Regions from separate parts of the Anoxybacillus sp. FSL W8-1294 genome, predicted to be linked through region 1. Evidence: riboswitches for the same ligand, from Rfam matches in the RefSeq annotation. Region 1 holds a riboswitch; each other region holds the start of a gene.

Evidence for each region. Region 1 has a riboswitch for S-adenosylmethionine ahead of NSQ23_RS13610 (methionine ABC transporter ATP-binding protein). Riboswitches for the same ligand answer to the same signal wherever they lie in the genome.
Region 2: linked by a shared signal. The riboswitch ahead of mtnW (2,3-diketo-5-methylthiopentyl-1-phosphate enolase) and the one ahead of NSQ23_RS13610 (methionine ABC transporter ATP-binding protein) in region 1 are both predicted to bind S-adenosylmethionine.
Region 3: linked by a shared signal. The riboswitch ahead of NSQ23_RS11820 (bifunctional homocysteine S-methyltransferase/methylenetetrahydrofolate reductase) and the one ahead of NSQ23_RS13610 (methionine ABC transporter ATP-binding protein) in region 1 are both predicted to bind S-adenosylmethionine.

The regions. Positions count from the first base shown of each region.
Region 1 is NZ_CP150179.1:2,493,892-2,503,783, reverse strand. It holds gene NSQ23_RS13635 (YusG family protein) at 1-4, shown strand, start outside; gene NSQ23_RS13630 (toprim domain-containing protein) at 102-449, shown strand; gene NSQ23_RS13625 (thioredoxin family protein) at 458-727, shown strand; gene NSQ23_RS13620 (hypothetical protein) at 857-1,156, shown strand; gene NSQ23_RS13615 (O-acetylhomoserine aminocarboxypropyltransferase/cysteine synthase family protein) at 1,221-2,513, shown strand; SAM riboswitch class I at 2,653-2,758, shown strand; gene NSQ23_RS13610 (methionine ABC transporter ATP-binding protein) at 2,834-3,862, shown strand; gene NSQ23_RS13605 (methionine ABC transporter permease) at 3,852-4,520, shown strand; gene NSQ23_RS13600 (MetQ/NlpA family ABC transporter substrate-binding protein) at 4,537-5,361, shown strand; gene sufC (Fe-S cluster assembly ATPase SufC) at 5,725-6,504, shown strand; gene sufD (Fe-S cluster assembly protein SufD) at 6,520-7,824, shown strand; gene NSQ23_RS13585 (cysteine desulfurase) at 7,824-9,044, shown strand; gene sufU (Fe-S cluster assembly sulfur transfer protein SufU) at 9,034-9,474, shown strand; gene sufB (Fe-S cluster assembly protein SufB) at 9,498-9,892, shown strand, end outside.
Region 2 is NZ_CP150179.1:1,968,132-1,978,023, forward strand. It holds gene NSQ23_RS10475 (amino acid permease) at 1-133, shown strand, start outside; gene NSQ23_RS10480 (ATP-binding protein) at 236-1,651, shown strand; gene NSQ23_RS10485 (ZIP family metal transporter) at 1,663-2,397, shown strand; gene NSQ23_RS10490 (DMT family transporter) at 2,410-3,261, shown strand; gene NSQ23_RS10495 (cupin domain-containing protein) at 3,270-3,806, opposite strand; gene NSQ23_RS10500 (methylthioribulose 1-phosphate dehydratase) at 3,821-4,426, opposite strand; gene NSQ23_RS10505 (2-hydroxy-3-keto-5-methylthiopentenyl-1-phosphate phosphatase) at 4,423-5,082, opposite strand; gene mtnW (2,3-diketo-5-methylthiopentyl-1-phosphate enolase) at 5,079-6,299, opposite strand; SAM riboswitch class I at 6,360-6,466, opposite strand; gene NSQ23_RS10515 (pyridoxal phosphate-dependent aminotransferase) at 6,556-7,728, opposite strand; gene iscB (RNA-guided endonuclease IscB) at 8,056-9,360, shown strand; gene NSQ23_RS10525 (carbon-nitrogen family hydrolase) at 9,397-9,892, shown strand, end outside.
Region 3 is NZ_CP150179.1:2,207,011-2,216,902, reverse strand. It holds gene cobA (uroporphyrinogen-III C-methyltransferase) at 1-519, shown strand, start outside; gene cobO (cob(I)yrinic acid a,c-diamide adenosyltransferase) at 513-1,034, shown strand; gene metH (methionine synthase) at 1,059-4,448, opposite strand; gene NSQ23_RS11820 (bifunctional homocysteine S-methyltransferase/methylenetetrahydrofolate reductase) at 4,441-6,288, opposite strand; SAM riboswitch class I at 6,356-6,458, opposite strand; gene NSQ23_RS11815 (YajQ family cyclic di-GMP-binding protein) at 6,552-7,043, opposite strand; gene NSQ23_RS11810 (BMP family ABC transporter substrate-binding protein) at 7,210-8,175, shown strand; gene NSQ23_RS11805 (methyl-accepting chemotaxis protein) at 8,188-9,840, shown strand; gene NSQ23_RS11800 (DUF3941 domain-containing protein) at 9,872-9,892, opposite strand, start outside.

The sequences.
Region 1 (9,892 bases):
TTAAGGACAGCGCCATCGCTGTCCTTTTGTATTGAATAAAAGGAGAAAAAGTGTACGATCACGAATATAATATACATAAATGAATGTACAAGGTGATGACGATGGCGATTGTTGAGGTAGAAAAAGTGATTATTGTCGAAGGGCGCTCAGATAAACGAAAAGTCGAAAGCATCATTAGTGAGCCAGTTGAAATTATATGTACAAACGGAACGCTTGGCACCGCCAAACTTGATGAATTAATCGATGCTTTGTACGATAAAGAAGTGTACATTTTAGTCGATTCCGATGAAGCGGGGGAGAAATTACGTCGTCAACTCCGTCGAGAGTTTCCGCATGCTGAGCACTTATATATTGATAAAATGTATCGTGAAGTCGCAGCAGCTCCGAAGCATCATATTGCGGTCGTGTTATTAAGTGCAAACATTGATGTACATGCCCAATATTTGTAGAAAGTTGTGTGGTTGTTGTGAAAGTCGTTTATATGTACACGCCGTTATGCGGCACATGTCAAGTGGCAAGTCGAATGGTTGATGTACTTGAGCAGTTATTGCCATCTGTTACATTTGAACGTCAAGATTTAAACTACGTGCCGGACAAAGCGGTTGAGTGGTGCATCGAAAGCGTTCCGTGTTTACTTATTTTTCAACATGATAAACTTGTACAAAAAATATATGCTTTTCATTCTGTTCCATATTTATACGAAACGTTGCGAAAGCTGGCTGAATAAAGCCAGCTTTCGACATATTTCTTGGGAAATTGACGAGGAAACGAGACATTTGTCGAGCGTTTATAGCAGGAACTACTCGCATTTATATGGAAACAATGGATATGAGAAATATGGGACGGGGGCGATTGAATGAACATGTTAGCGCCGATTTTGCCGAATGACTGTTTATATATTCAACTACAATGGGAGAGTCGAGAAGTATTATTATGCATATCGAAAGAAGGGATTCGTCGCGTAGAAGAGGTAGATGGCGAGCGAGTCATTACGATTCGTGGTTCGGCACAGGCAATTATGTCGCTATTGCAAGGGTCTTTAAAACTACAGCAACAACTGCGATTAAACGAATTGTCCGTCACAGCATCGTTTCGTCACATTTTATTGTTAGAGTCGATCTTTTTTCTTGCCAAGCCGTATGATGTTGTTCGTTGACGAACGCATTTTGTCATGTTAAAATTCAAAATATTCACAAATTATTGCGTATGGGGGAGAAACGATGAAATTTGAAACGATTGCTGTTCATGGCGGATTGCAAACGGATCCAGTAACGAAAGCACGTGCGGTGCCTATTTATCAGTCGAATGCATACTTGTTTGATAACACAGAACATGCGGCCAATTTATTTGCGCTAAAAGAAGCTGGATACATTTATACACGCATTCATAATCCGACGGTAACGGTGTTTGAAGAGCGTGTCGCTCAACTTGAAGGCGGTATTGGTGCTTTAGCGGCCGCGAGCGGCATGGCTGCTATTACGATGGCGATATTAAACGTCGCTCAAGCCGGGGATGACATCGTTTCTGCTTCGACGTTATATGGAGGAACGTACAATTTGTTTGCGAATACGTTGCCGAAATACGGCATCACGACACATTTTGTCGATCCGACCGATCCAGAAAATTTCCGCGCTGCCATTACGCCGAAAACGAAAGCCATTTTTGCCGAAACAATTGGCAACCCAAGCCTGCATGTGTTAGACATTGAGGCGGTTGCGGAAATTGCGCATGAAGCAGGTATTCCGTTGATTATTGACAACACGTTTGCAACTCCGTACCTTTGTAGGCCAATCGAGCATGGGGCAGATATCGTCGTTCATTCGGCAACGAAATGGTTGCTTGGTAACGGAACGACGTTAGGTGGTATCATTGTCGATGGTGGAAAATTTGATTGGCATTCGCCGAAGTTTCCAGCGTTTACGACGCCAGATCCAAGTTACCATAATCTCGTATACGCAGACATCGGTGCGGCGGCGTATATCGTGAAAGCACGCGTGCAGTTGTTACGTGACTTAGGACCGGCGATTAGCCCGTTCAACGCGTTTCAGTTTAATTTAGGACTGGAAACGTTACACGTCCGCATGAAAGAACATATTGCCAATACGAGAAAAATCGTCGAGTATTTGGACAACCATCCAGCAGTTAATTGGGTGTTGTATCCGGAACACGACGACCATCCAGCAAAAGAGCTAGCGAAAAAATATATGCCAAAAGGGGCAGGAGCAGTCGTTGTCTTCGGCATTCAAGGTGGCCGTGAAGCAGGGGCTACGTTAATTAACAACGTTAAGCTTTGGTCACATGTGGCAAACGTCGGCGATGCAAAAAGTTTAATTATTCATCCTGCAAGTACAACGCATCAACAGTTAAGTGAAGAAGATTTACAAGCATCCGGCGTAACGGAAGATATGATTCGTTTATCTGTTGGTATTGAAAATGTCGATGATTTAATTGAAGACTTAGAACAAGCGATTGAGTCCGCAACAGGTGTGCGCTCGCTGTATTCACGGGTGTAGCATGCCTTGTGCATATACGCAAAAAATGTTATAAAATTTTTATTGACACCGTCCTTCTTTCGATGATATACTCACCTTTGTAATTTAAAATGATCCTCAAACATATTAAAACGTTAACTGAATAAAGCGTTTAAAAGCGCTCTTATCAAGAGAGGTGGAGGGATGTGCCCGATGAAACCCGGCAACCGTCAGCGCTGCTGAAATGGTGCCAATTCACACAAAGCGTTTGCTTTGAGAGATAAGAGACAGAATGGACGATTCGCGCCTTTCTGTTCTCTTGAGCAGAAAGGCTTTTTTCATGGAAGGAAGGTGACAGCAACGTGATCACATTATCGAATGTAACAAAAGTGTATAAAGCAGCAAGTGGGAATGTAACGGCAGTCGATCATGTGAATTTGCATATCGAACAAGGAGAAATTTTTGGTATTATCGGCTATAGCGGCGCAGGGAAAAGCTCGCTCATTCGGTTATTGAACGGATTAGAAAAGCCAACGAGCGGCGAAGTCATCGTCGATGGCAAGGACATCGGAAAAATTAGTGGAAAACAATTGCGACAAGCGCGCCAACAAATCGGTATGATTTTTCAACATTTTAATTTGCTTTGGTCGCGAACCGTGCGCGAAAATATTGCTTTTCCGTTAGAAATTGCTGGCGTGCCGAAAGAAGAACGGATGAAGCGTGTCGATGAACTCATTCAGCTCGTTGGGCTAGAAGGACGAGAAAATGCATATCCGTCACAACTAAGCGGCGGGCAAAAACAACGTGTCGGCATTGCGCGCGCGTTAGCAAACAATCCGAAAGTGTTGTTGTGCGACGAGGCGACGTCAGCGCTCGACCCACAAACGACAGATTCCATCTTAGATTTGCTCGTCGACATTAATAAACGTCTCGGTTTAACGATCGTATTAATCACTCATGAAATGCACGTTATTCGTAAAATTTGTGATCGTGTAGCGGTCATGGAAAACGGAAAAATCGTTGAAATGGGTGAAGTGCTTCACGTGTTTCGTAAGCCGGAGCAGCCGATTACGAAGCGTTTTGTTCAACAAGTAACTGAGCCGGAAGAAACGAAAGAAGCGATGTTGCATCTTCTTGAGCGATATCCAAATGGAAAAGTTGTACAGCTTACATTTGTTGGCGAAGCAGCTGAGCAACCGCTCATCACGCACATCATTCGACAATTTGATTTAAACGTGAACATTTTGCAAGGGAAAATTTCGCAAACGCATCACGGTTCATACGGGGTGTTGTTCGTTCATTTAGACGGTGCCGATGAAGAAATCGAGCGAGCACTCGCTTTTATTCGCCAGCAAGAAGTTGGAGTGGAGGTGTTGGCGAATGTTCAATGAGCTATTTCCGAACGTCGTTTGGGATAAAATATGGGCGGCAACAATGGAAACGTTGTATATGACCGCCGTCTCCGTTGTCGCAACGTTTGTGCTTGGTATTTTACTCGGATTGTTACTCTTTTTAACGTCTAAGGGAAACATATGGGAAAATCGTTTTATTAACGGTGTGATCGCATCGTTCGTCAACATTTTTCGTTCTATACCGTTTATTATTTTAATTATTTTGCTTATTCCATTTACGAAACTTGTCGTTGGTACAATTCTTGGAGCGGATGCTGCGCTACCGGCACTCATTATCGGGGCCGCCCCGTTTTATGCACGCATGGTTGAAATTGCGCTTCGTGAAATTGATAAAGGTGTCATTGAAGCGGCAAAAGCGATGGGGGCAACGACAGCAACAATTATTTGGAAAGTGCTTCTCCCTGAAGCGTTGCCAGCACTTGTATCTGGTATTACAGTTACAACGATCGCGCTCGTTGGTTATACAGCGATGGCAGGAGTTGTCGGTGCTGGGGGGCTTGGAAACTTAGCGTATTTAGAAGGATTTCAACGCAACAATAACGATGTGACGTTTGTTGCGACAGTGCTCATTTTAATCATCGTCTTTATCATTCAGTTTATTGGTGACTTTGTCACTTCTAAAATAGATAAACGATAAAAGGAGGAAAAAACAAATGAAAAAATGGATCTCTTTACTTGTTGCTGCAGTTGTTGTATTAGCGCTCGCTGCTTGCGGAAAAAGCGAAAGTGCCGAAGAAAAAACGAATAAGCTTGTCGTTGGGGCATCAAACGTGCCACATGCCGAAATTTTAGAAAAAGCAAAACCGATTTTAAAAGAAAAAGGAATTGAACTAGAAATTGTGACGTTCCAAGATTACGTGTTACCAAACAAAGCATTAGCGGATAAAGAGTTAGATGCAAACTATTTCCAACACATTCCTTATTTAGAATCTCAAATGAAAGAGCATGGCTATGACTTTGTGAATGCAGGCGGTATTCATATTGAGCCGATTGGCGTATATTCAAAAAAATACAAAAGCCTTGAAGAGCTACCAAACGGTGCGAAAATCATTATGAGTAACTCTGTTGCTGATCACGGTCGTATTTTATCGATGCTTGAAGAAAAAGGGTTAATTAAGTTAAAAGATGGTGTCGATAAGACGAAAGCAACCGTTGATGATATCGTTGAAAATCCGAAAAATTTAGTGTTTGAAGCAGATATCGAAGCGGGATTGCTTCCGCAAGTATATAAAAACAACGAAGGAGACGCGGTATTAATTAACGCAAACTATGCACTAGATGCTGGTTTAGACCCAGCAAAAGATCCGATTGCGGTTGAATCGCCAGAAAACAACCCATACGTGAACATTATTGCGGTTCGTAAAGGTGACGAAAAACGTAAAGAAATTCAAACGCTCGTTGAAGTGTTGCAATCAAAAGAAATTCAAGACTTCATTTTACAAAAGTATAACGGCGCGGTCATTCCAGCGGCAAAATAAGGATGTCCATTCGGGCGTCCTTTTATATTTTCTCGAAAACGACGCATGATAAAAAGGAAGGAGGCGTGCATATGTCGATGGAACAATGTTTACACGAATATAAGCAAGGGTTAGGCACCGTTTACACAACAAATGCCTCATGTTGGACGAGCGTTTAACGCGTTTACTCGCATGCATTAAAAGGATAGGAATTCCCTATCCTTTTTTACATACGTGATAAAGTAAACAAACTTTAGAAACAAAAAAGTATCAAAATGCTTGCAATAAGGTTGCTAATAATTTTCATCTGTTATAAAATTGTAATGAGAATAAAATGAGAATTACGTTTTTTATGAACATAAGCGAAACTGGAGGTATTTTTTTATGGCAACATTAACAATTAAAGATCTTCACGTTGCAATTGACGGAAAAGAAATTTTAAAAGGGGTTAACCTTGAAATTAAAAGCGGCGAGTTCCATGCGATCATGGGACCGAATGGAACGGGAAAATCGACATTATCGGCGGCGATTATGGGCCATCCAAAATATGAAGTAACAAAAGGAAGCATTACATTAGATGGTCAAGATGTATTAGAAATGGAAGTAGATGAGCGCGCTCGTGCCGGTCTCTTTTTAGCGATGCAATATCCGAGCGAAATTAGCGGTGTAACGAATGCTGATTTCCTTCGCTCAGCGATTAACGCACGTCGTGGAGAAGGAAATGAAATTTCATTAATGAAATTCATTCGTCAATTAGACGAAAAAATGGCGTTTTTAGAAATGAATCCAGATATGGCGCATCGTTATTTAAACGAAGGATTTTCAGGCGGAGAGAAAAAGAGAAACGAAATTTTACAATTAATGATGTTACAACCGAAAATTGCAATTTTAGATGAAATTGACTCAGGTCTTGACATTGATGCATTAAAAGTTGTTGCAAAAGGCGTCAATGAAATGCGCAGCAACGACTTCGGCTGTTTAATCATTACGCACTATCAGCGTTTATTAAACTACATTACGCCAGATTACGTGCATGTTATGATGCAAGGACGCATCGTGAAATCTGGTGGTCCAGAGTTAGCACAACGTCTTGAGGCTGAAGGATACGATTGGATTAAAAAAGAGCTAGGCATTGAAGATGAAGTCGTCGAGCAAGAAGCGTAAGCGTTAGGAGGATTTGTGATGATTGAGACGAAACTACCATTCGACCAACAGTATGTGCGCTCTTTTTCTGAAGGGCGTGGAGAACCGGACTGGCTTTTAAACGTTCGCTTACAAGCTCTTGCGCAAGCGGAACAACTTCCTTTACCGAAGCCAGATAAAACGAAAATTGATCGTTGGAACTTTACACAATTTTCTACTCATCTCGTTGAAAGCGCACCGCTTTCGTCGTTAGAAGAGTTGCCAGAAGAAGTGAAAGTGCTTATTGATATCGATGAGGAACAAAAAAATGTATATGTGCAACGCGATCATACATGTGCATACGCATCGCTTGCCGATGAATTAAAAGAAAAAGGTGTCATTTTTACAGACTTAGCGACAGCTGTTCGCGAGCATAGCGAACTTGTACAAAAATATTTTATGAACGGCGTCAAAGTAAATGAGCACCGTCTTACTGCTCTTCATGCGGCGCTTGTCAACGGTGGAGTGTTCGTATATGTGCCAAAGCACGTTCAAATCGACGTTCCTTTGCAGGCGGTATATGTGCATGAAAAAGCGGAAGCGTTATTTAACCATGTCATTATCGTTGCGGATGTCGGTAGCAAAGTGACGTATGTTGAAAACTATATTTCAACATGTGAACGTTCCGAAGCGATCGTGAACATCATTGCTGAGGTGTTTGCATTAGACGATGCGCAAGTATTTTTTGGCGCTGTGGACAGTTTAGCGAAAGGGACGACGACATACGTAAACCGCCGCGGTATCACAGGTCGTCATGCACGCATTGAATGGGCGCTCGGTTTAATGAACGATGGAAATACTATTTCAGAAAACATTACGCGTTTAATCGGCGACGGTTCGTTTGGCGACACAAAAACAGTTGTTGTGAGCCGCGGTGAGCAAGTGCAAAACTTTACAACAAGCGTCATTCATTATGGAAAGCATACGGAAGGCTACATTTTAAAACATGGCGTAGTCAAAGATGAAGCAACATCTATTTTTAACGGTATTGGCAAAATTGAGCATGGGGCATCGAAATCAAATGCAGAGCAAGAGTCGCGTGTGCTTATGTTAAGCCCGAAAGCGCGTGGCGATGCAAACCCAATTTTATTAATTGATGAAGATGACGTCACAGCAGGCCATGCGGCATCGGTCGGCCGTGTCGATCCGACGCAACTATATTATTTAATGAGCCGCGGTATTTCGAAAACGGAAGCAGAGCGATTAATTATTCATGGCTTTTTAGCACCAGTCGTCAATGAAATTCCGATTGAACGTGTGAAAAAACAATTAATCGAAGTGATCGAAAGGAAAGTTAAATGATGAACGTAAAAGAACTTCGTCAACTATTTCCGATTTTAGATCAACAAGTAAACGGCAAACCGCTTGTTTATTTAGACAGTGCAGCAACGTCGCAAAAACCGCTGCCGGTCATTGAGGCGATTGACAATTATTATCGTCAATACAATTCAAACGTTCATCGTGGCGTGCATACGCTTGGGACTAAGGCAACTGACGCATATGAAGGGGCGCGCGAAAAAGTGCGCCGCTTCATCGGTGCCGCCTCAACGGAAGAAATTATTTTTACACGCGGGACGACAACAGCGATTAACTTAGTGGCGGCAAGCTATGGGCGAGCAAACGTACGTGAAGGCGATGAAATCGTTATTACGTACATGGAGCATCATAGTAATATCATCCCGTGGCAACAAGTCGCCAAACAAACAGGGGCAACGTTAAAATACATTCCGCTTCAACCAGACGGCACGATCCGGTTAGAAGATGTGGAACAAACAGTCACGCCAAACACGAAAATTGTTGCGATCATGTACGTATCGAACGTCCTAGGTACGATCAATCCTGTAAAAGAAATTGCGCAAATTGCCCATAAGAACGGTGCCGTCGTTGTTGTTGACGGGGCACAAAGCACGCCGCATATGAAAGTGAACGTACAGGAGCTAGATTGTGATTTTTATGCGTTTTCAGGCCATAAAATGTGCGGTCCGACAGGTATTGGCGTATTATACGGTAAAAAACGATTGCTTGAGCAAATGGAACCTGTTGAGTTTGGTGGGGAAATGATTGATTTTGTCGGCTTGTATGAGTCGACGTGGAAAGAGCTTCCGTGGAAATTTGAAGGCGGCACGCCAATTATCGCAGGAGCGATTGGCTTAGGAGCGGCGATTGATTTTCTTGAGCAAGTCGGGTTAGATCATATTGCTGAGCACGAACATCGTTTAGCGCAATATGCGCTTGAACAGCTTGCAACGATTGACGGATTAACGATTTACGGCCCGAAAGAACGCGCAGGGCTTGTGACATTTAATATTGACGGTGTGCATCCGCACGATGTTGCGACCGTCTTAGATGCGGAAGGTATTGCTGTTCGTGCTGGTCACCATTGTGCGCAACCACTTATGAAGTGGCTAAACGTGACGGCAACTGCACGCGCAAGCTTTTATTTGTACAACACAGAAGAGGAAATTGATGCACTCGTTTCAGCATTAAAGAAAACGAAGGAGTATTTCAGCTATGTCTTTTAATAGCCATTTAGATACGTTGTATCGACAAGTTATTATGGATCATTACAAAAATCCGAGAAATCGTGGTGTGTTAGAAGGGGAGCACGTCGATATAAACATGAACAACCCGACGTGTGGCGACCGTATTCATTTAACGTTAAAAGTAGAAGGCGGAAAAATTGTCGATGCGAAGTTTGAAGGAGAAGGTTGCTCTATTTCGATGTCCTCTGCATCGATGATGACAGAGGCGATCAAGGGAAAAACAATTGAAGAAGCGCTTAAGCTATCAACGATTTTTTCAGACATGATGCAAGGAAAAGATTATGACGACTCAATTGATTTAGGCGATATTGAAGCACTTCAAGGCGTATCAAAATTCCCTGCCCGCATTAAATGCGCTACATTAGCGTGGAAAGCGATGGAAAAAGGATTGCATGAGCAACAAGGCTAGTCATAAAAAAGGAGGCGAAAGAGATGGCGAAAAAAATGCCAGAAATCGGTGAATATAAGTATGGTTTCGCCGATAAAGATGTATCTGTCTTCCGTGCTGAGCGCGGCTTAACGCGCGAAATTGTAGAAGAAATTTCGCGAATGAAAAATGAACCAAAGTGGATGCTCGACTTCCGCTTAAAAGCGTTAGACATTTTTTACAGCATGCCGATGCCACAATGGGGCGGCGATTTATCAAGTTTAGATTTCGATGAAATTACGTATTACGTCAAACCATCGGAAAAATCCGGTCGTTCTTGGGATGAGGTGCCGGAAGAAATTAAAGCAACGTTCGATAAGCTCGGTATTCCAGAAGCAGAACAAAAATATTTAGCTGGGGTATCGGCGCAATACGAGTCGGAAGTTGTATACCATAACAT
Region 2 (9,892 bases), 530 kb from region 1:
CGTCAAAGCAGGAACGGCCGATATGAAAACATTTTTGTTCGGCGTCGCCTTGCTTGCAAGCAGCTTGTTGTTTTATCCGCTACTTCTTAAACAACAAAGCGAACATAAAACGAAACAAAAACAGTCGGCATAACAAAACCCCCGTCCATTTGGCGGGGTTTTTTCATTTTCTCCGTCTTTTTTTCATCTTTATGTTATAATATTCCTTGAATTTTGTTTTGTTGAGGGAGCATATATGGGGAGAGAGAGAATGAGACGATGGTTGTACATCTTGCTTGTTATGATCCCATGCCTTGTAGGAAGCGCGTGGATTGTGCTTTGGCAAGATGAACAACAGCAACAACAATTGCTCGAAGAAACGCTCTTGTTTGCGAATATACATAAAAACGATCTCGATCGCTTTCTTGCGGAGACAACGACAAAACTCGAGACGTTAGCGTTTATGGTTAGCAAACATATGGCGATGTTAAGCGAAAAAGACATAAACGACATGTTGCAACAAATAGAAAAACAAGACGTTCGTTTTCATCACATATCGTTTTTTTCTGAAAGTACAAGTTCAGCGATGCGATTGGCGAAAACGACAAAACAAACGGTCATTGACAGCGATCATACAACAACGATCGTCACACCGATTGTCGATGAAAAAACAAGTGATACAGTCGGTTTTTTTGTGGCGGAATTACGTATGGATTACATAAAAAAACGGATGAAAATCATTGACCAAGGCGCATCGTTTCGTTTATATGATGAGCGTGGAACGATGTTGTTGGCAACAAACGACATTCGCCCATCACAACAAACGGTGACGGTTCATTTAAATTATGCACCATGGATAATTGAAGCGAACGTGCCGCACGTAACGATGAAACAAAATGTGCAAACATCCCTTCCATACATCTTATTGCTGATCGTCGCCATCCATATTGTTTGGCTACTGATTCAATATTGGTTATTAAAACGGCAAACGATGCTTGAACGCATAGAGACCGAAGCACAAAAACTCGAACTTGTCGGCACACTCGCCGCAAGCACGGCGCATGAAATTCGCAACCCGCTCGCTGGCATTAAAGGATTTATTCAACTATTAAGTGAAAAACATAAAGATAACGAATCACAACTTTATTTTTCCGTCATTCAAAATGAAATTACACGCATTAACGATATTGTGAACGAATTTTTAATTCTCGGCAAACCGACGGCACAAAAGTTTGAAACGTGCGATTTGAACAATATCGTTTTAAGCATTCATCCAATTATTGAATCGCAAGCGCATTTGCATAACGTCGTGTATTCGTTGCAATGCGCTCGCGTACCTTTACCTATTCGCTGTTATAAAGACCATTTAAAACAAGTCGTGTTAAACTTAGCGAAAAACGCGATCGAAGCGATGACCGATGGCGGTGAGCTAACGATTTCGCTGACGAAACAAAATGACTGGGCGGTGCTGCAAGTGGCGGACAATGGATGCGGCATTCCAAACGACGTAAAAAACAAACTGTTTCAACCTTTTGTCACATCGAAGCAAATGGGAACAGGACTCGGGCTTGTCATATGTAAACGCATCGTTGACATGCATGAAGGAACGATCGACATTCATAGTATAGAAAATAAAGGAACGACGATTACCGTTCGCCTTCCTTTACAGTAGGAGGTGGAAACATGTTTGACATGCTTGTTGGCAGTACGTTATCTGCGCTAGCAACAGGTGCTGGCGCGATTCCTATTTTATTTTTATCGCGCTCCTTTACGCACCAATGGCGCGACATGTTGCTTGCTTTTACAGCTGGTGTTATGATGGCGGCATCGATGCTTGGCCTCATTCCTCAAGCGCTATCTTCAGGAACGTTTCTCTCGCTTGCGGTTGGACTATGCATCGGCGTATTGACGTTAACGCTTCTTGAAAAAATGGTGCCGCATATTGATTTAAAGCATACTGAAAGCAGCATAGCTGTTGATAAAAAATCGCTCCTTGTGCTCGCCGCCATTACGCTCCATAACATCCCGGAAGGACTATCAGTTGGCGTGAGCTACGCCTCTGGGGAAGGGGGCGAAATCGGCAACTTAATCGCCTTAGCGATCGGCTTTCAAAACGCTCCAGAAGGATTGCTCGTTGCGCTTTTTTTATTTAATCAACGCATTTCAAAAGGAAAAGCGTTTTTCATGGCGATGGGCACAGGGCTTATTGAACTCGTCGCTTCGATCGCTGGCTATTATTTAACGTCCGTCGTCGATTCGCTCGTTCCGTACGGTTTGGCGTTCGCAGCTGGCGCGATGTTGTTTATCATTTATAAAGAGTTGATCCCGGAAAGCCATGGCGACGGAAACGAACAATCGTCCACGTATGCCTTTATTATCGGATTGTTACTGATGGTCTTTTTAATCGAAACGTTTTAAAGGATGAGGATCATGTCGAAATATTATATGCTTCTTTTATTGACAAGCGCACTATGGGGAGGCAACTTTGTCGCAAGCAAACTGCTCGTGCCGCACGCCTCCCCCCTTTCATTAACGTTTATGCGCTGGACGATCGCAGTTCTTTTTTTATTTCCGATCGTATTAAAAAAAGAACGGTCCGTCCGCCTGCAAAAACGCGGCATTATCCCGCTTATTGCGATGGGCATGACAGGCGTCGTATTATTTAACGTTTTTATGTTTCAGGCGCTTCGCTACACATCGGCCGATCACGTCGGGCTCATCTCAACGTTAAATCCGATGGCGATTGCGCTTGTTGCTTACGTCGTATACCGTGAGAAACTGACGATGAGACAATGGTTAGCCATGACCGTCTCCCTTATCGGCGTCCTTTTATTTATGACGCACGGACAGCTTCATCGCGTGCTACACGTCAATATCGGCGATGTATGGATGATCGCTGCCGTCATCGTTTGGGGCATCTATTCCGCATGCGCAAAAGCGGTCATGAAATGGTATTCTCCGCTTGCGGCAACGTTTTGGTCAGGCGTCTTTGGCGTCGTTGGATTGTTGCCATTTGTATCTTCTTTTTCCGTTCATCACGTAAACGTCTCGTTTTTGCTTGCGCTCATCTATACGAGCGTCGGAGCGACAGTGCTTGCGATGTTTCTTTGGAACGTCGGCGTGAAACAAGTCGGTGCCACAACAGCAGGGATGTTTTTAAATTTTAATCCGCTTTTTACCGCATTGTTTGCATACATATTGCTTCATGAAACGTTAACGGTGGCACAATGGATCGGTTCGTTCATTACGATCACAGGCGTTGTGCTGTTTACAAAAAAATAGAAGGGGCGTTATTCCCCTTCTTTTTCTTCATATGGATGCGCCACCCATCCGGATGGATCAATAAACAAACGGACGGCAACGACTTGACGGTCGTCCATTAACGTAAAGAAATGCGGATTTCCTTCTGGTACGGAAATAACGTCGCCTGCCTCTAGTTCAACGTCAAAATAACCTGTTTGTTCATCGCCCTTAATGACGAAAATGCCATGACCAGCGACGATCGCCCGCACTTCATCTTCCGTATGTGTATGCACTTGTTCAAATTTTTTCAACAACTCTTCTAAATTTGGCGTTTGTTCACAAAGCGCCACGACGTCCCACGTTTTATAGCCTCTCCGCTTCGCTAAATCTTCAATTTCCGTCTGAAACGTCGCTAAAATATGCGCTTTTTCTTCGTCTGTTAATACAAACTTGTTTTGTAAATGAGCAGGAAGTTTGCTTGCATCCCACCGTTCATACAACACCCCTTGGTTGTTTAAAAACGCCGCAACGTTTTCTTTTCCTTCAATAACTTCCCCTGTGTTTCGCACTTTAATGACTGCCATACATATTTTCCCCCTTATCGTTTAATAAGCAATAATTTCACATGATATTGACATAAAAACTCGCACGCTTCTAAAAACTTTTTCGCCTCTAACACATCTTTTCCCCAAACGGTAATGCCGTGGTTGCGAATAAGCACCGCACCAGCATCTCCATGGACATGGTCGGCGAACGCTTTTGCTAACGTCGGAATATGGGCGAAATTCGGAATAATCGGAATGCGAAATTGCGCATCTTCCTCCCATAATCCGAACGCTTTAATGATTTCTTGATTCGAAAAGACGACTTCCCCTTCGTCACCGTACAGTTCTGAAACGATATTGTTGTCGACCGTATGCACGTGCAAAACGCAACCGGCGTTCGTTTTGTTGTAAATTTCAACGTGAAGAAGCGTCTCCGCCGACGGCTTTACATGCGTCGCTTCCGCCGGTCGTCCGTCAGCATCGACGAGTAAAAAATCTTCCGCCGTCTCTTTTCGCTTATCTTTTCCGCTTGCGGTGACAAGAAACGTAAGCGGCTCATCGCTCACTTTCAGCGACAAATTGCCGCTTGTCGCCATAAACCAGTCGCGCGCCGCTAGCTCTCGTTTGACTTCCGCTAGCTCTTCCCATTTCTCTTTCACACAATCACCTCGCTCTCTTTTAACACATGAATGACGTCATAAAACGTCGTAAACGGCGTATGCGGTAAGTTTAGCTCACGGCATTTTTCAAGTAAAAAGTCGCGCGCGATGACGTGATCGGCTCGTTTTGCTGCCGCTAAATCGGTAATGGAATCGCCGATGACGATCGTTTTTGCCCCTTTTGGCGCGAGTTTACGAAGAAGCGACGGCTTGCAGCAGCCGCATCCATTTTGGCAATATTCATCGCACGCATGCGGCCACGTAATGCGAATCGTATCGCCGCTAAAATCGGCGCTGTTACAAAAAATGCGCTCTTTTTCAACGAGCCCGTCAAGCAGCGGATAAACGAAAAAGTCGATGCCGCCGCTCACAATATAAAGCGGAATTTGTCGCTCGTTCGTAAACGCGACAAAGTCGGAAAATCCGTCGCGAATGCGCGCGGTGTCAATCAGAAATTGCACGATGTCTTCTTTCAGCGTCGTCGGCAACAACGAAAACATCCGACCGACCCCTTCCTGCACCGTACATGCCTGCGCCAATATATCGTCTTTGATCGCTTCCCACTCCGGCGGAGCAAACTGTTTCATTAAAGCAATAATATTATCGTTTAACGTAATCGTCCCATCAAAATCGCAAAAAATGACCGGCTTCATCATGCGCTCCCCCATAAGTCAAGCGCTTGTTTTAACGCTTCGTTTTCCGTCGCAGCCTCATGAAGCGAACGCCCAGAAAGCACCGCTTCCACCGCGGCGCGAAACGCTTGCCCGCCACCGACAGCGCCTTGCGGATGTCCGTGCACTCCACCGCCCGCGTTAATGACACAATCGATGCCAAAGTCGCGCATAAGAAGCGGCACAAGCCCCGGATGAATACCGGCAGATGGAACAGGGAATGCGCGTAAAAACAAATCTTCTTTCGTCAACTCCTCAGAAATGGCGAGCGCCTGTTGCTTTTCAAGCGCAACGCTTCCGTACGGCGATGGAAAGAGCGAAAAATCTGCCCCTGCCATGCGCAACAATTTCCCAAGTAAAAGCGCATAACTGACGCCATACACGTGCGACGAAGCGATCGCTCCGCTAAACGACGGATGCGCCATAATCGGCAAACGAATGTCGTCATCTTCACGAAGCGCTTGCAACACGTCAAGTCCGTATGTAAAGACGTTAAACAATAATACGTCCGCGCCAAGTTCTGCCGCGCGCCTTGCTTTGTCTTTTAGTTCAAACGTTTTTCCGGTTAAGTTCACCGCATATAACGTCCGATGCCCTGTTTGTTCGTACACGTCTTGTAACGCTTGTTTTCCTGCGACGATCCGTTTTTCAAAAGGGGTAAGGTCGTTATCAAACAAAATTTCATCATCTTTGACGAGATCGACGCCGCCAAGCGCTTGCAGTTTTAATTGTTCGGTGACGTATTGTAAATCACGCCCAATGACCGCTTTAAAAATGCTCATCACAAGCGGACGGTCAAAGACGCCAAGCTTTTCGCGAATGCCGTCCATGCCAAAGCGTGGACCGGGAAATGCCCGTTTTAATTCATCCGAAAACGTAAGATCAACGAGTTTAATCGTTCCGTCAAGCGACAACTTCCCAAACGTCGTCGTCAAAATCGCTGGAAAATCGGCGCTAAAATTGACGCTCGGATACGAAATGCGCACGAGCGCCCGTTTAAGCCGCTTCCCGAAATACGTATTGACGCGCTCGTCTTCGTCCAGCTGTTCGATACAGTCGACGATGCCTTTATGCTTTTTTAACTGCTCTTGTTCAAGCTGCGGCAAATCGGTCCACGAACCGACAGTGAGCCCAAGCGCGATTCCTTCCGCTTTTTTCGCCAAATCTTTGTCATCATGAATCAAATACGTTGCGGTAATCATACTCCCACTCCTTTACAAATAAAAAACCTCTTCATAAGAAGAGGTTCGATCAGTCGTCTCTTCTTATCTCTCAGCGATTGCTGCGAGAATTAGCACCGTGCTTAACAGCTGTTAAGTCGGTTGCCGGGCTTCATCGGGCTCGTCCCTCCGCCTACTCTTGATAAGAATTCGCAATGTATATAATTTTTTGAACAGTTCGTTTTTCGTAAATGTAATTCGAATTATGCCAGCACTTTCTCCATTTGTCAATCATTTTTTAAAAAAGTTGCAACCGTCCGATTCGTTCCGCTGCTTCTTTTAGCCGTTCTTCACTCGTCAATAGCCCTACGCGCACGTAGCCTTCCCCATGTTCCCCAAAACCGATGCCCGGTGCGACCGCCACATGCGCTTGATTAAGCAAAAGGTCAGCAAACGTCTCAGACGTATATCCTTTTGGCACCGGAAGCCAAGCGAAAAACGAACCTGCTGGCGCTTGCACGTCCCACCCGATTTCACGAAGCGCATGAATAAACGTATTGCGCCGCGATTCATACGTCGCCACAAGCTCGGCGACGCATTGTTGCGAATCAAGTAGTGCGACTGCTGCCGCTTCTTGAATCGCCCCGAACATGCTGACGTATAAATGGTCTTGTAATACGTTGATCGCTTCAATCATGCTTTCGTTACCGACCGCAAAACCGATGCGCCATCCTGCCATATTGTACGTTTTTGAGAACGTATAAATTTCAATGCCGACGTCTTTCGCCCCTTCGACTTGTAAAAAGCTTACTGGCTTTTTCCCATCAAAACCGATCGCCCCGTACGCAAAATCGTGCACGACACCAATCCCGTATTTTTGTGCGAACGAAACTGTTTCAGCAAAAAATGATTGTGTTGCCGTCGCGCCTGTCGGGTTGTTCGGATAGTTTAAAAACATAAGTTTCGCTTGTTTTACGACACGTTCGTCCAACTCCTCATAATTAGGCAAAAAATTGTTTTCCGCTCGCAGCGGCATCGTTTCCATGCGCGCTCGCGCGAGCACAACGCCCGACCAATAATCTGGGTATCCAGGATCAGGAACGAGCACAACATCGCCTGGGTTTAATAAACAAAGCGGCATTTCGACTAGCCCAGCTTTTCCGCCAAATAAAATGGCGACTTCTTTTTTCGGATCAATCGTTACCCCATATTCGCGCTTATAAAATGTCGCCACCGCCTCTTTTAAAAACGAATAGCCGCGAAATGGCGAATATTTATGATATGTCGGGTTGGCAGCCGCTTGCTGAAGCGCGGCAACAATATGCGGAGGCGTCGGCTGATCCGGGTTTCCTTGTCCTAAATTAATAACATCTCTTCCTTCAGCAATGACCGCATGTACTTTTTGGACGAGCGAAGCGAAGAATTGCTTCGGTAGTTGCTGTAACAAGTTCGATTGCGGAAATGTCGTCATTTTTCCCACCTACTTCACAAAAAGGTTGAAATTCTAGTCAAACATCATATATTGTAAAAATCAAAATGTAAAGAAAATTTTTTTGAGGTCAACAACCCAATGACTAAAGTCATGGGCTTGTAAGCCCCATGTTGACCAGACCAAGGCTTGAAACAGAGCCTACGTTATAGATGTCATGACACGTTCGGGTGCTTCTCCAGCCCGTTCCTCTGTCGTGCAAGATTAAACAAGCGTGGTGGGTAGCGCTAGTGTCTTGCACATAACAAGCATCTATAACATGGTCGAGGAGAATATGACCTGCGTAAGCAGAGGAAAGGGGAGGACCCTATGGTTTTTGTGTTAGACACAAATAAGTGTCCGCTTGCTCCTTGTCACGAAGCAGTTGCGAGAAAGCTGTTGAAACAAGGGAAGGCGGCGATTTACAAACGATTCCCATTTACCATTATCTTGAAAAAATCAGTGGACGAATCAGAAAATGAAACAACATATCGGCTAAAAATCGACTATGGAAGTAGACATACAGGATTAGCGATTTTGCGAGGACAAGAAGTGGTATGGTTAGGGCAACTTGACCATCGCACAGACATCAAGGAAAGAATAGATAAAAGGCGTGCTTTTCGTCGAGCAAGACGAAATCGAAAAACAAGATACAGAAAACCACGCTTTCTGAACCGCAAGCGAAAGGAGGGGTGGTTGCCGTCATCACTAGAGAGTCGTGTGCAAAATATCCAAACATGGGTTAGCCGTCTAAAAAAGTTATGCCCCATTGGGTATATATCATACGAAAATGCCAAATTCGACACGCAACTCATGCGAAATCCTGAAATCAGTGGCATTGAGTATCAGCAAGGCACGCTTCAAGGATACGAAGTAAGAGAATACTTGCTTGAAAAGTTTGGACGAAAGTGTTGTTATTGCGGAAAAGAAAACGTTCCACTTGAAGTGGAGCATATTATTCCAAAATCGAGAGGCGGGACAGATCGAATAGATAACCTTTGCCTTGCATGTCGAGATTGCAACCAAAGAAAAGGAAACCAAACAGCAGAAGAGTTTGGCTGTCCACACATTCAAAAACAAGTCAAAGAATCATTAAAAGACACAAGTATCATTAACGCAACAAGACGGAAAGTGTACGAAGTATTAAAGCAGGCAAGATTAGATGTTGAGTGCGGAACAGGTGCACGAACAAAAATGAATCGTATTCGTTTAGGTTTGCCGAAAACACACTATTTTGATGCCTGTTGCGTTGGAGAAAGCACACCAAACCACTTGTACTTCAAAACAAAAGAAGTGTTATTCATCAAGGCAAAAGGGCGTGGCAGTCGTTCACGCACAAACCTAGATAGATATGGCTTCCCAAGGGGTTATCTTGCAAGACAAAAGTTCTTCTTTGGCTTCCAAACAGGAGACATGGTTAAGGCTATTGTTCCAAGAGGAAAATACAAAGGCGTGTGGTTTGGTGAAGTGGCATGCAGGAAGACTGGAAATTTCGACATCAAAGGAAAAGACGGTAAACGTATCGCACAAGGAATCAGCTATAAATATATTCAAGTCATTCAGCGATTTGATGGATATACTTACAGAAAGGAGGAAGCGGAGCTTGCACAAGGCGCAATTCCTCCCCGTGCCTAAAGGCAGGGGCTTCCTTGCGTGAGTTTCGTGAAACGAATGAATATTGCTTGTATACAAATGGACATTGCCTTTGGGGAGCCGGAAAAAAATAAACAAACCGTCGTGCGCTACATGGAACAAATTGCCCGTAACGTCGACGTCGTCGTCTTGCCAGAGCTATGGACGACAGGATACGATTTAGCGAGACTTGGCGATATCGCCGATGAAAACGGCGAAGATGCAAAAACGTTTCTTTCTTCGCTTGCACGTGCGTACAATGTGCATATTGTCGGCGGATCGGTAGCGAAAAAGACAGAAAGACAAATAACGAACACGATGTATATCGTCGATCGAAACGGCGATGTCGTTTGTGAATATAGTAAACTTCATTTGTTCAAATTGATGGATGAACATAAACATTTGCAAGCTGGGGAAACGACGGGTATATTTTCGCTTGACGGTGTGACGGGCGCAGGCGTCATTTGTTATGACATTCGCTTTCCGGAATGGATTCGCGCTCATGTGCTTCACGGTGCCGAAGTGCTATTTGTCG
Region 3 (9,892 bases), 290 kb from region 1:
GCCTTGCAAGGAAAAACGGTTGTTCGATTAAAAGGCGGTGATCCATTTATGTTCGGTCGCGGTGGCGAAGAGGCGGAGCATTTGCGGAAACATGGCATCCCGTATGAGATCGTTCCAGGTGTGACTACTGGTGTGGCTGCGCCAGCATACGCCGGCATTCCGGTGACACATCGCAACTATGCGGGCGGGGTGACGTTTATTGCGGGACACCAAAGCGGAGAACGTGATCGTATTCGCTGGTCTGCGCTTAGCCAAGCGACAGATACGCTCGTATTTTATATGGGGATGGCAAATATCGCTTACATTTGTGAACAACTACAACGTCATGGGAAAGATGGGCATACGCCAGTGGCCGTCATTGAATGGGCAACGACAAATAAGCAGCGGACAGTCGTCGGTACGTTGCAAACGATCGTTGACATCGTCAATGAAAAACAACTTTCTTCCCCCGCGATTATTGTTGTCGGGGATGTTGTGAAACTGCACGATCAGTTAAAGTGGGTGGAAGAAACATGGTGATTGTTTATACAGGGGACGGAAAAGGAAAAACGACTGCAGCGGTCGGTCTTGCTGTTCGGGCCACGGGGCATGGGAAAAAAGTGATTGTCATTCAATTTATTAAATCGCCGCACCGTCCATATGGTGAGGCGAAAATATTCCAACAACTTGGCATCGCCGTACACCAAACAGGTGTTGGTTTCACATGGACGAAAACACCGTCTGAGCATCGCGAAGCATTGCAAAAAGGGTGGGCGCTAGCGAAAGAGTGCGTGCAATCAGGTATGTATGATGTCGTTATTTTAGACGAATTAAATGTTGCGTTAGCGATTACATCTTTTCCGATTGATGATGTTTTGCCGCTTCAAGATGTTGTGTACACATTGGTGAATAAGCCAGCACACACACATGTCGTTGTGACAGGAAGAGGGGCAAAAGAGGAAATGATCGAACTTGCCGATTTAGTGACGGAAATGAAAGAAGTGAAACATTATTACCATGAAGGCGTTCATGCGATCAAAGGGATTGATTTGTGAAAAAGCTGACTAAAGTCAGCTTTTTCACAACACATTAAAGTATCTCGCTTCCGGATGGGCGAAGACGATGGCGGAGACAGACGCTTCCGGTTCCATCATATAGCCTTCCGTTAAATGAATGCCGATTTCTTCTGGGCGTAAAAGGCGGAATAGTTTCTCTTGGTCTTCGAGATTTGGACAAGCAGGATAGCCGAAAGAAAAACGTTGTCCTTGGTATTTTGCTGCAAACCGTTCTTCCATCGTAAAATCAGGCGAATCAGGAAAGCCCCAACGGTCGCGCATAATTTGATGCACGCGTTCCGCCAATCCTTCCGCTAGTTCAAGCGCTAACGCTTGAATCGCGTGGCTTTTCAAAAATTGCCCTTCTTCTTTGAACCGTTGTGCTAAATCGCGCACGCCTGCCCCGGCGGTAACGGCAAATAGCCCGACGTAGTCGATTTGTTCGCTAGAAAGATAGTCTGCTAAACATAAATACGGTGCTTTCGTTTGTCTTGGAAACGTAAACGTCTCAATGACCGTTTGTTGATCGCGCGGATCGTAAATGATCACCGTATCGCCGTCGCTTGTTGCTGGGAAAAATTGATATACTGCTTTTGGTGCAAGCGAACTTGTTTGTTTTGCCTCGGCAAGTAATTCATCGATGAGCTCTTTTAACATGATCGCTTTTTCATTTCCTTCCGCCAACAGCTGTTTGACGTTTCCTTTTAAGCCGAGATGGTGTCCGAGCAACATTTGCCAATTGACGTACGGTTCAATGTGTGAAAGCGGAATGTGTTGTAATATATGCCTTTCTGTATCGGTCGGAACGTAAATAGGTGCTTGCTTCACATTGGACTTTGTCATGACAGTGACAGCGTTTTGCTGTTTTGTTACATGTTCCACTTTTTCTTTTTTCTCATAGACGATATCTTGTTGAACGATGCGATTGGCTAGCGTCAGTCCTTCCATCGCATCTTTGGCGTACAAAACGATACCGTCATATTCAGGGGCAATTTTCGTATCGGTAAATTTGCGTGACAGAGCCGCTCCGCCAACTAAAATCGGTAACGAAATGCCAGCTTGTTTTAAGTCTTGTGCGGTAAGCACCATTTGTTGTGCTGATTTCACAAGCAATCCAGATAATCCGATCATATTCGGCTTCTCGCGGCGCACCGCTTCGATGAGTTGTTGTGGTGTCACTTTAATGCCTAAGTCAACGACATGAAACCCGTTATTGCTTAAAATAATGTCGACTAAATTTTTACCGATGTCATGTACATCTCCTTTGACGGTTGCAAGCAGCACTTTTCCTTTCACGCTCGTTTCGTTTTTCTCCATATACGGCTCTAAAAAGGCGACCGCGGCTTTCATCACTTCCGCACTTTGCAACACTTCGGCGACGATGAGTTGGTTGTCGTTAAATAAACGACCGACTTCGTCCATTCCGTTCATCAACGGACCGTTAATAATGTCAAGTGGGCTGTACGTTTGTAATGCGAGCGTTAAATCTTCAATGAGCCCGTCTTTCGTTCCTTCAACGACATATGCGGCGAGCCGTTCTTCTAACGTCATATGGACGTTTGCTTGTTTCGGCTGTTTCGTTTTATCGCGATAAAATTGAATAAACGCGTTTAACGTTTCATCGTTTGTGTCAAATAACAACGCCTCGGCTAAACGTACTTCTTCTTCAGGAATGGAAGCGAATCGCTCTAATTTTTCGGTATTGACGATCGCATAGTCGAGACCAGCTTGTGTGCAATGGTATAAAAAGACGGAGTTTAACACTTCGCGCCCGACAGGTGGCAAACCGAATGAGACGTTGCTAATGCCGAGCATCGTTAAACAGTTCGGCAAATGTTGTTTAATGAGGCGAATGCCTTCAATGGTTTCTTTCGCTGCACCAATGTATTGTTCATCTCCTGTGCCGATCGGAAAAACGAGCGGATCGAAAATGATGTCGTGCGGTGAGACACCGTATTTGTTGACGAGTAAATCGTATGAACGAAGGGCGATATCAAGTTTTCGTTTCGCTTCGATCGCCATGCCTTGTTCGTCAATCGTGCCGACGACGACCGCTGCTCCGTATTGATGAAGAAGCGGAACAATTTTTTCAAATCGTTCTTCGCCGTCTTCTAAGTTAATCGAGTTAATAATTGCTTTTCCTTGTGAATACGATAAAGCGCAGGCAATGACGTCTTCGTCTGTCGAGTCGATGACGAGCGGCACTTTCACTTTTTTCACGACTTGTTGAATAAATTGTTCCATATCTTCTTTTTCATCGCGGTCAGGGTCGGCTAAACAAATGTCGATGACGTGCGCCCCGTTTTTCACTTGAGCGCGAGCAATTTCTGCCGCTTCTTCATATTTTCCTTCCGCAATGAGCCGTTTAAACTTGCGCGAACCGATGACGTTTGTTCGTTCTCCGACAAAAAGCGGGCGCATCGTCTCATCGTAAACGAGCGCATCAATGCCAGAGACGGCATGCATCGGAAACTGTTTCGGAATGACGCGCGGTGGCACGTCGCGAACGGCTTCAGCGATGGCGCGAATATGTTCAGGCGTCGTACCGCAACAGCCGCCGACGATATTTAACCATCCTTTCTCGGCAAATTGGCGAATTTTTTTCGCGAGCATGTCTGGCGTTTCGTGATAATGTCCTTCTTCGTCCGGAAGACCGGCGTTTGGATAACAGCTGACGGCTGTATTGGCGAGGGAGGCGAGCGTGCGCAAATGATCGGTCATAAATTCTGGACCGGTTGCACAGTTTAAGCCGACGGCAAATGGTTTCATATGTTGAATCGAAATAAAAAACGATTCGATCGTCTGTCCGGCAAGCGTCGTTCCCATCGGTTCAATCGTTCCAGAAATCATAAGCGGCACTTGTTTTCCGACCGCTTTAAACGCTTCGGTTATGCCTAGAAAAGCGGCTTTGACGTTTAACGTATCTTGGCACGTTTCTAATAAAAGAAGATCGACGCCGCCAAGTAATAGTCCACGCGCTTGTTGTTCGTATGCGGCGACAAGTTCAGAAAACGTCGTTCCGCCTGTAACAGATAACGTTTTCGTCGTCGGTCCCATCGAACCAGCAACGAAGCGTGGCCAATCGCTCGTTGAATATTGCTCCGCGATTCGCTTAGCGAGCTTTGCCGCTTCGATATTTAACTCAAGGGCGATATGTCCGAGATTGTATTCATCTAATACGATGTTCGTTGCGCCAAACGTATTCGTTTCGACGATGTCCGCGCCCGCTTCAAAATAAGCTTCATGAATGTGGGCAATGACTTCTGGGGCGGTGATCGTCAAATATTCATTGCATCCCTCGTACGCTTCACCGCCAAAGTCATCCGCTGTTAAGTTGGCGGCTTGAATCATCGTTCCCATTGCCCCGTCAATAATTAAAATTTTCTTTTCAAGCTGTTCGAGTAAACTAGCCATGGTAAACCGTCCTTTCTTTTTTGAGCCGCTCTTTTTCGTGCGTGTAGCGAACGAGTTCGACCGTCATATCGTAACGTAAAAACGGTGTAATTAAATAAATACCTTGGAATAAATCGAATGCTGCGTCGATAAGCGATTTGGCGATTGCCAATCCTTCTTTTGTTGCTTGAATCGGGTCATTGGCGCAAGCGGCCATGCGAGCGCGAATGTCATCAGACAATGTAATGCCCGGTACTTCATGGTGTAAAAAGTCGGCGTTTCTAGCGCTTGTAAGCGGCATAATGCCGATGTAAATTGGCGTCGCCAAATGTTTTGTCGCCTCGTATACGTCTTCGATTTGTTTTTCACTATATAGCGGCTGCGTTAAAAAATATTGCGCTCCGCATTCAATTTTTTTCTCTAGTCGTTTCACCGCTTTATCTAAATGGCGTACGTTCGGATTAAAGGCCGCAGCGATGGAAAAGTTCGTTTTTTGTCCGAGCGGTTTTCCAGAATACGAAAGCCCTTCGTTAAATTGACGAATTAACGAAATGAGGTCAAATGACGATAAATCGTAGACGGATGTCGCCCCTGGAAAGTCGCCGACTTTTGATGGATCGCCGGTTAAAGCGAGCACATCGGTCATGCCGAGCGTATGAAGCCCCATTAAGTGCGACTGTAAGCCGATTAAATTGCGGTCGCGGCATGTAATGTGAATAAGCGGGCGCATGTTCAGTTGTTGTTTGACGATCGTTCCGACAGCGACGTTGCTAATGCGTGGTGTTGCTAGCGAATTGTCAGCAAGCGTTAGCGCATCAATATGTGCTTCTTTCAACGCTTTGGCGCCTTCTAAAAATGTTGTTAAGCCGAGCTTTTTTGGTGGATCGAGCTCGACGATGATCGAACGGCGCGTGCGGGCGATGTCGGCTAAGGAAGGTTCTTTCGCCCGTTCCGCTTCTTGCACGACGATTGTATGCCGTTGTTTCACTTTTTTTTCATATACAGGTGTGCGGTCGGACAGGGCGCGAGCGATAGCGGAAATATGTTTCGGCGTCGTTCCACAACATCCGCCGATGAGTCGAACTCCTTGATCGCGAAAGGCGCGCGCTGTTTCTTCAAAATATTGTTCGCTCGTTTCATAAACGAACCGTCCGTCGCGATATTGCGGCAAGCTTGCGTTTGGGTACACCGATAAAAAGGCGCGCGTCGGAATCGGCACTTCTTCAAGCGAGCGCAACATATGATACGGACCGAGATGGCAGTTTAAGCCAACGACATCGGCGCCAAGCTGTTCGAGTTGACACAGCGCATCTGCAAGCGGCATGCCATGTTGTAAGACGCCAATGTCGTGCAAGGTGACGTGGGCGATGATCGGCAACGTCGTTTCTTGGCGAGCGATGGAAAGAACGGTTTGCAGTTCTTCAAAATCGTAATACGTCTCAAGCAGCAGGCCATCGACGCCTTCGTTTAACAAGACGTACAGTTGCTCGCGAAACGTTCGTTTCACTTCTTCGAGCGAAATGGTGCTTTTATTTGTGCTGCGGAGTCCCCCAATTGTGCCGAGCACATAGGCGCGTCCTTTTGCGGCTTGCTTGGCAAGTTGGACAGCCGCTTTATTGATTTCTTTCACATCGTCTTGCAAGCCGTAGCGAGCAAGTTTTACATAGTTGGCGCCATATGTGTTCGTTTGGATCACTTCAGCTCCTGCTTCGATATACGCTTCGTGAATATGAACGATTTCTTCAGGCTTTGTCACATTTAATTCTTCAAAACAGCGATCGATGCCGTGCGCATATAATAACGTCCCCATCGCTCCATCGGCGATGACGATGCGTTCTTTTAAATCATCTAGCAATCCCACGTCCATTCCTCCGTTTCTTTTTCAAATAAAAAAGTCTCCTCCATAAGAAGAAGACGTTGCACGCTCCTTCTTATCTTCCAAGCGAATCGCTTGTCTGGACTTAGCACCTTGACGATCGTCAGGTTGCTGAAGGTTCATCGGGCCAGTCCCTCCCCTTCTCTCGATAAGATGATGTGTATGAAGTTACTCATAAATGTAACTGATTTTTTAGAAATATTCAACTATTTTATTTGAGAAAAGAAAAAAGAAGGCGCATAGCCTTCTTAACGGTAGTTGACGAATTGGACGTCGATCGGTAAATCTGCTTCGCGAATCGCGGCGATGACTTTTTGCAAATCGTCTTTACTTTTGCCGCTGACGCGAATTTGGTCTTCTTGAATTTGACTTTTCACTTTTAAACCTGTATTTTTAATGATTGTGTTAATTTTTTTCGCGTTGTCTTTGTCGATGCCTTGAACGAGTTTCGCACGCTGGCGCACCGTTCCGCCAGACGCAGCTTCCACTTTTCCGTATTGAATGTTTTTTGTAGGGACGCCACGTTTAATAAGTTTGCCGATGAGCACATCTTTCAGTTGTTCTAGTTTGAACTCGTCGTCGGAAATAAGAATAAGCTCGTCTTTTTCAAGCGAAATGTCGCTTTTGCTCCCTTTAAAGTCATAGCGATTTTGAATTTCTTTTAACGCGATGTTGATGGCGTTCGTGACTTCCGACAAATCGACTTTTGACACGATATCAAATGAACTTTCTTTTGACATATGGATCACCTCGGCATAAATTCGTTGTGTTTCCATTATAGTCGATCGTTGGCATATGAACAACTTTACAAAATTTTTATATTAAAAAGTAAACAAACTGTCGAATGTTGTCGATATAATAAATGAAGTGAGATTTAATCGAATAGTAAGGAGATGAGGAAATTTTATGAAAAAAATCATTTCACTCATGATGGCATTTGTTTTGTTGCTTGCCGCTGGGTGTTCGCAAACGAGCTCATTTCAGCCGAAAGAGCGTGTAAAAATTGGCATTATGTTATCAGACGTTGGACTTGGCGATCAATCATTTAGCGATTCGGCGTTTAAAGGATTGATGAAAGCGCGTGATGAACTTGGCGTCTTTTTTGACTATCGCGAATTAAAAGAAACCGGAACGTATGAAAAAGGGCTAACGGAACTTGTTGAAGCTGGGAACGATCTTGTCATCGGACTTGGGTTTATGGTGCAACAAGATTTAGAAAAAGTCGCGAAAAAATATCCGAAACAACAATTTATATTGATTGATGCGGTGTCTGATTTACCAAACATCACTTCGATTACGTTTAAAGAAGATGAAGGAAGCTTTTTAGCGGGCGTCGTCGCTGGCATGTTGACGAAAACGAACAACGTTGGCTTTGTTGGCGGAGCGGATGTACCTTTAATTCGTAAATTTGCAAACGGCTTTATTCAAGGGGTAAAAGCGGTGAAGCCAGAAGCGAAGGTACAAGAAGTGTATGCCGGCAATTTCGGTGATGATAAACTTGGGGCACAAATCGCGAAACAAATGATCGGAAACGGTGCCGACGTGTTGTACGCAGCAGCAGGGTTTACAGGTGTTGGCGTGTTGCGCGAAGCGGAGATGAATAAAAAATATGCGATCGGTGTCGATAGCGACCAATATTTTTATGCGGAAAAAGCGGTTGTGACATCGATGTTAAAAAATGTCGATGTGGCGCTATATACGGTCATTCAACAATATGTCGAAAAGAAAGAAGTGCCTAAAGGGACGGTCGAACTCGGCTTAAAAGAAAACGGTGTTGATTTAGCACCGATTCGCGTTGTGACATTCACTCCAGAACAACAAGCAACGCTTGAAAAATGGAAAGAAAAAGCGACGAACGGCATCGCACAATAAAGGAGGGATACGATGTCCATTAAACAGCGATTGTTATTTCATTCATTAGCCACGCCAATTATTGCAGGCGCCATTATTGTGTTTATTATTATGAATATGCTGTCGATTCAATCGTCCAATCAAGATTTTGTGCCACTCATGATGAAGACGCAACATTTACAAGCAGAATTGAAGGCGACGAAGCAAAGTTTAAGCAACTATGCGTATAGCCCGACAGAAGGAAATAAACAAGAAGTGCTTGTTCATTTAGCGGAATCGGAAAAGCTACTTCAAGCGTTAAATAAAGGATTAACTCAACCGTATTTCCGTTCTGCACTTGAACAGGCGAATAAAAAATTTGCGGCGCTTGATGCGGAATCGAAAGCGGCACTTGATGCGCGAAATGTAGCGGAAATTCGCCGCCAATCGATGCGGGCAGAAGGAGTATTAAACGACATATACGTCGTGAACACGTATGTCGCTGAATATTATACGTATATGCAACAAACGTTACAAAAGCAAATTTCAGGCGTTATTACCATTTCGCTCGTTGCGATTGTCATCGTGTTATTGTTTGCTGGATTTAGCGGATTCCGTCTAACGCAAAAAATTACGACGCCGCTCAAAAAAATTGCTGAAAACGCGAAGCAAATCGCAAGCGGCAATTTGCGCATCGAGCCTGTGAAATATAACGGGAAAGATGAGCTTGCTGATTTAAATGCAGCATTTACAACGATGGCTGATCAACTAAACGGTTTGCTTCAGTCGGTTGATACAGTAAGTAAGCAAGTCGAGACGTTTGCGAAAGATATTGATGATGAAACGAAAATGTTGACGGAAATTAATAGCCAAGTTGCCGTATCAACGAACGAATTGTCGGCAGGGGCACAAAGTATTTCGGAAGACTTGCAAAGCGCGGTGCAACTCATTGAGCGAATGGAACAAATGGTGCAACAAAATGTCACACGCACCGAACAAACAGCTCGATATAGCGATGAGGCGGTGGAAGCGATCACGCATGGTCAAGCTGCGCTAGCCGAACAAAAATCGTTTATTGATGAAAATGCGAAAGCGACCGCTTCGATTGAACAATCAACGAAGCAGTTTGCAGCGTATGCAAGCAAAATTGAAGATATGGCTAAAGCTGTATCGGACATTGCTACGCAGACGAACTTGCTTGCGTTAAATGCCGCGATTGAAGCGGCGCGTGCAGGGGAGGCAGGGAAAGGATTTGCAGTCGTCGCGGAAGAAGTGCGCAAACTGGCAGAAGAATCATCGAAAGCGACGAACCAAATTTTTGAGATGGTTCAGCTTATTCAGTCAGGGCTAACGAACATCACTGAAGCGGTTCGCCGCGGCGTTCATATCGCTGATGCGCAAACAAAAGCGATTGAGATGACAACCGATGCGTTTGCACAAATTGAAAGTAAAGTACAACATATTACAACAGACATGCAAGCGCTTGTGATCGGTATGGACGAATCGAAAGAGCTTGGTAAAAACGTCTTGCAAAACGTCGAAAGCATTAGTGCCGTTGTCGAACAGTCCGCAGCAGGTAGCGAAGAAATTGCTGCGTCAATGGTTGAGCAATTAGAAGCGTTCAAAAAAATGAGCGAAAAAGTGACGACGTTGCGCCAACTAACAGACGACTTACAAAAAATGATGGCGAAGTTTCAAATGAAGTAAAAAAGATGCTCCGCGCGAGCATCTTTTTTGTTTACAAATGATTCGTTTCTTT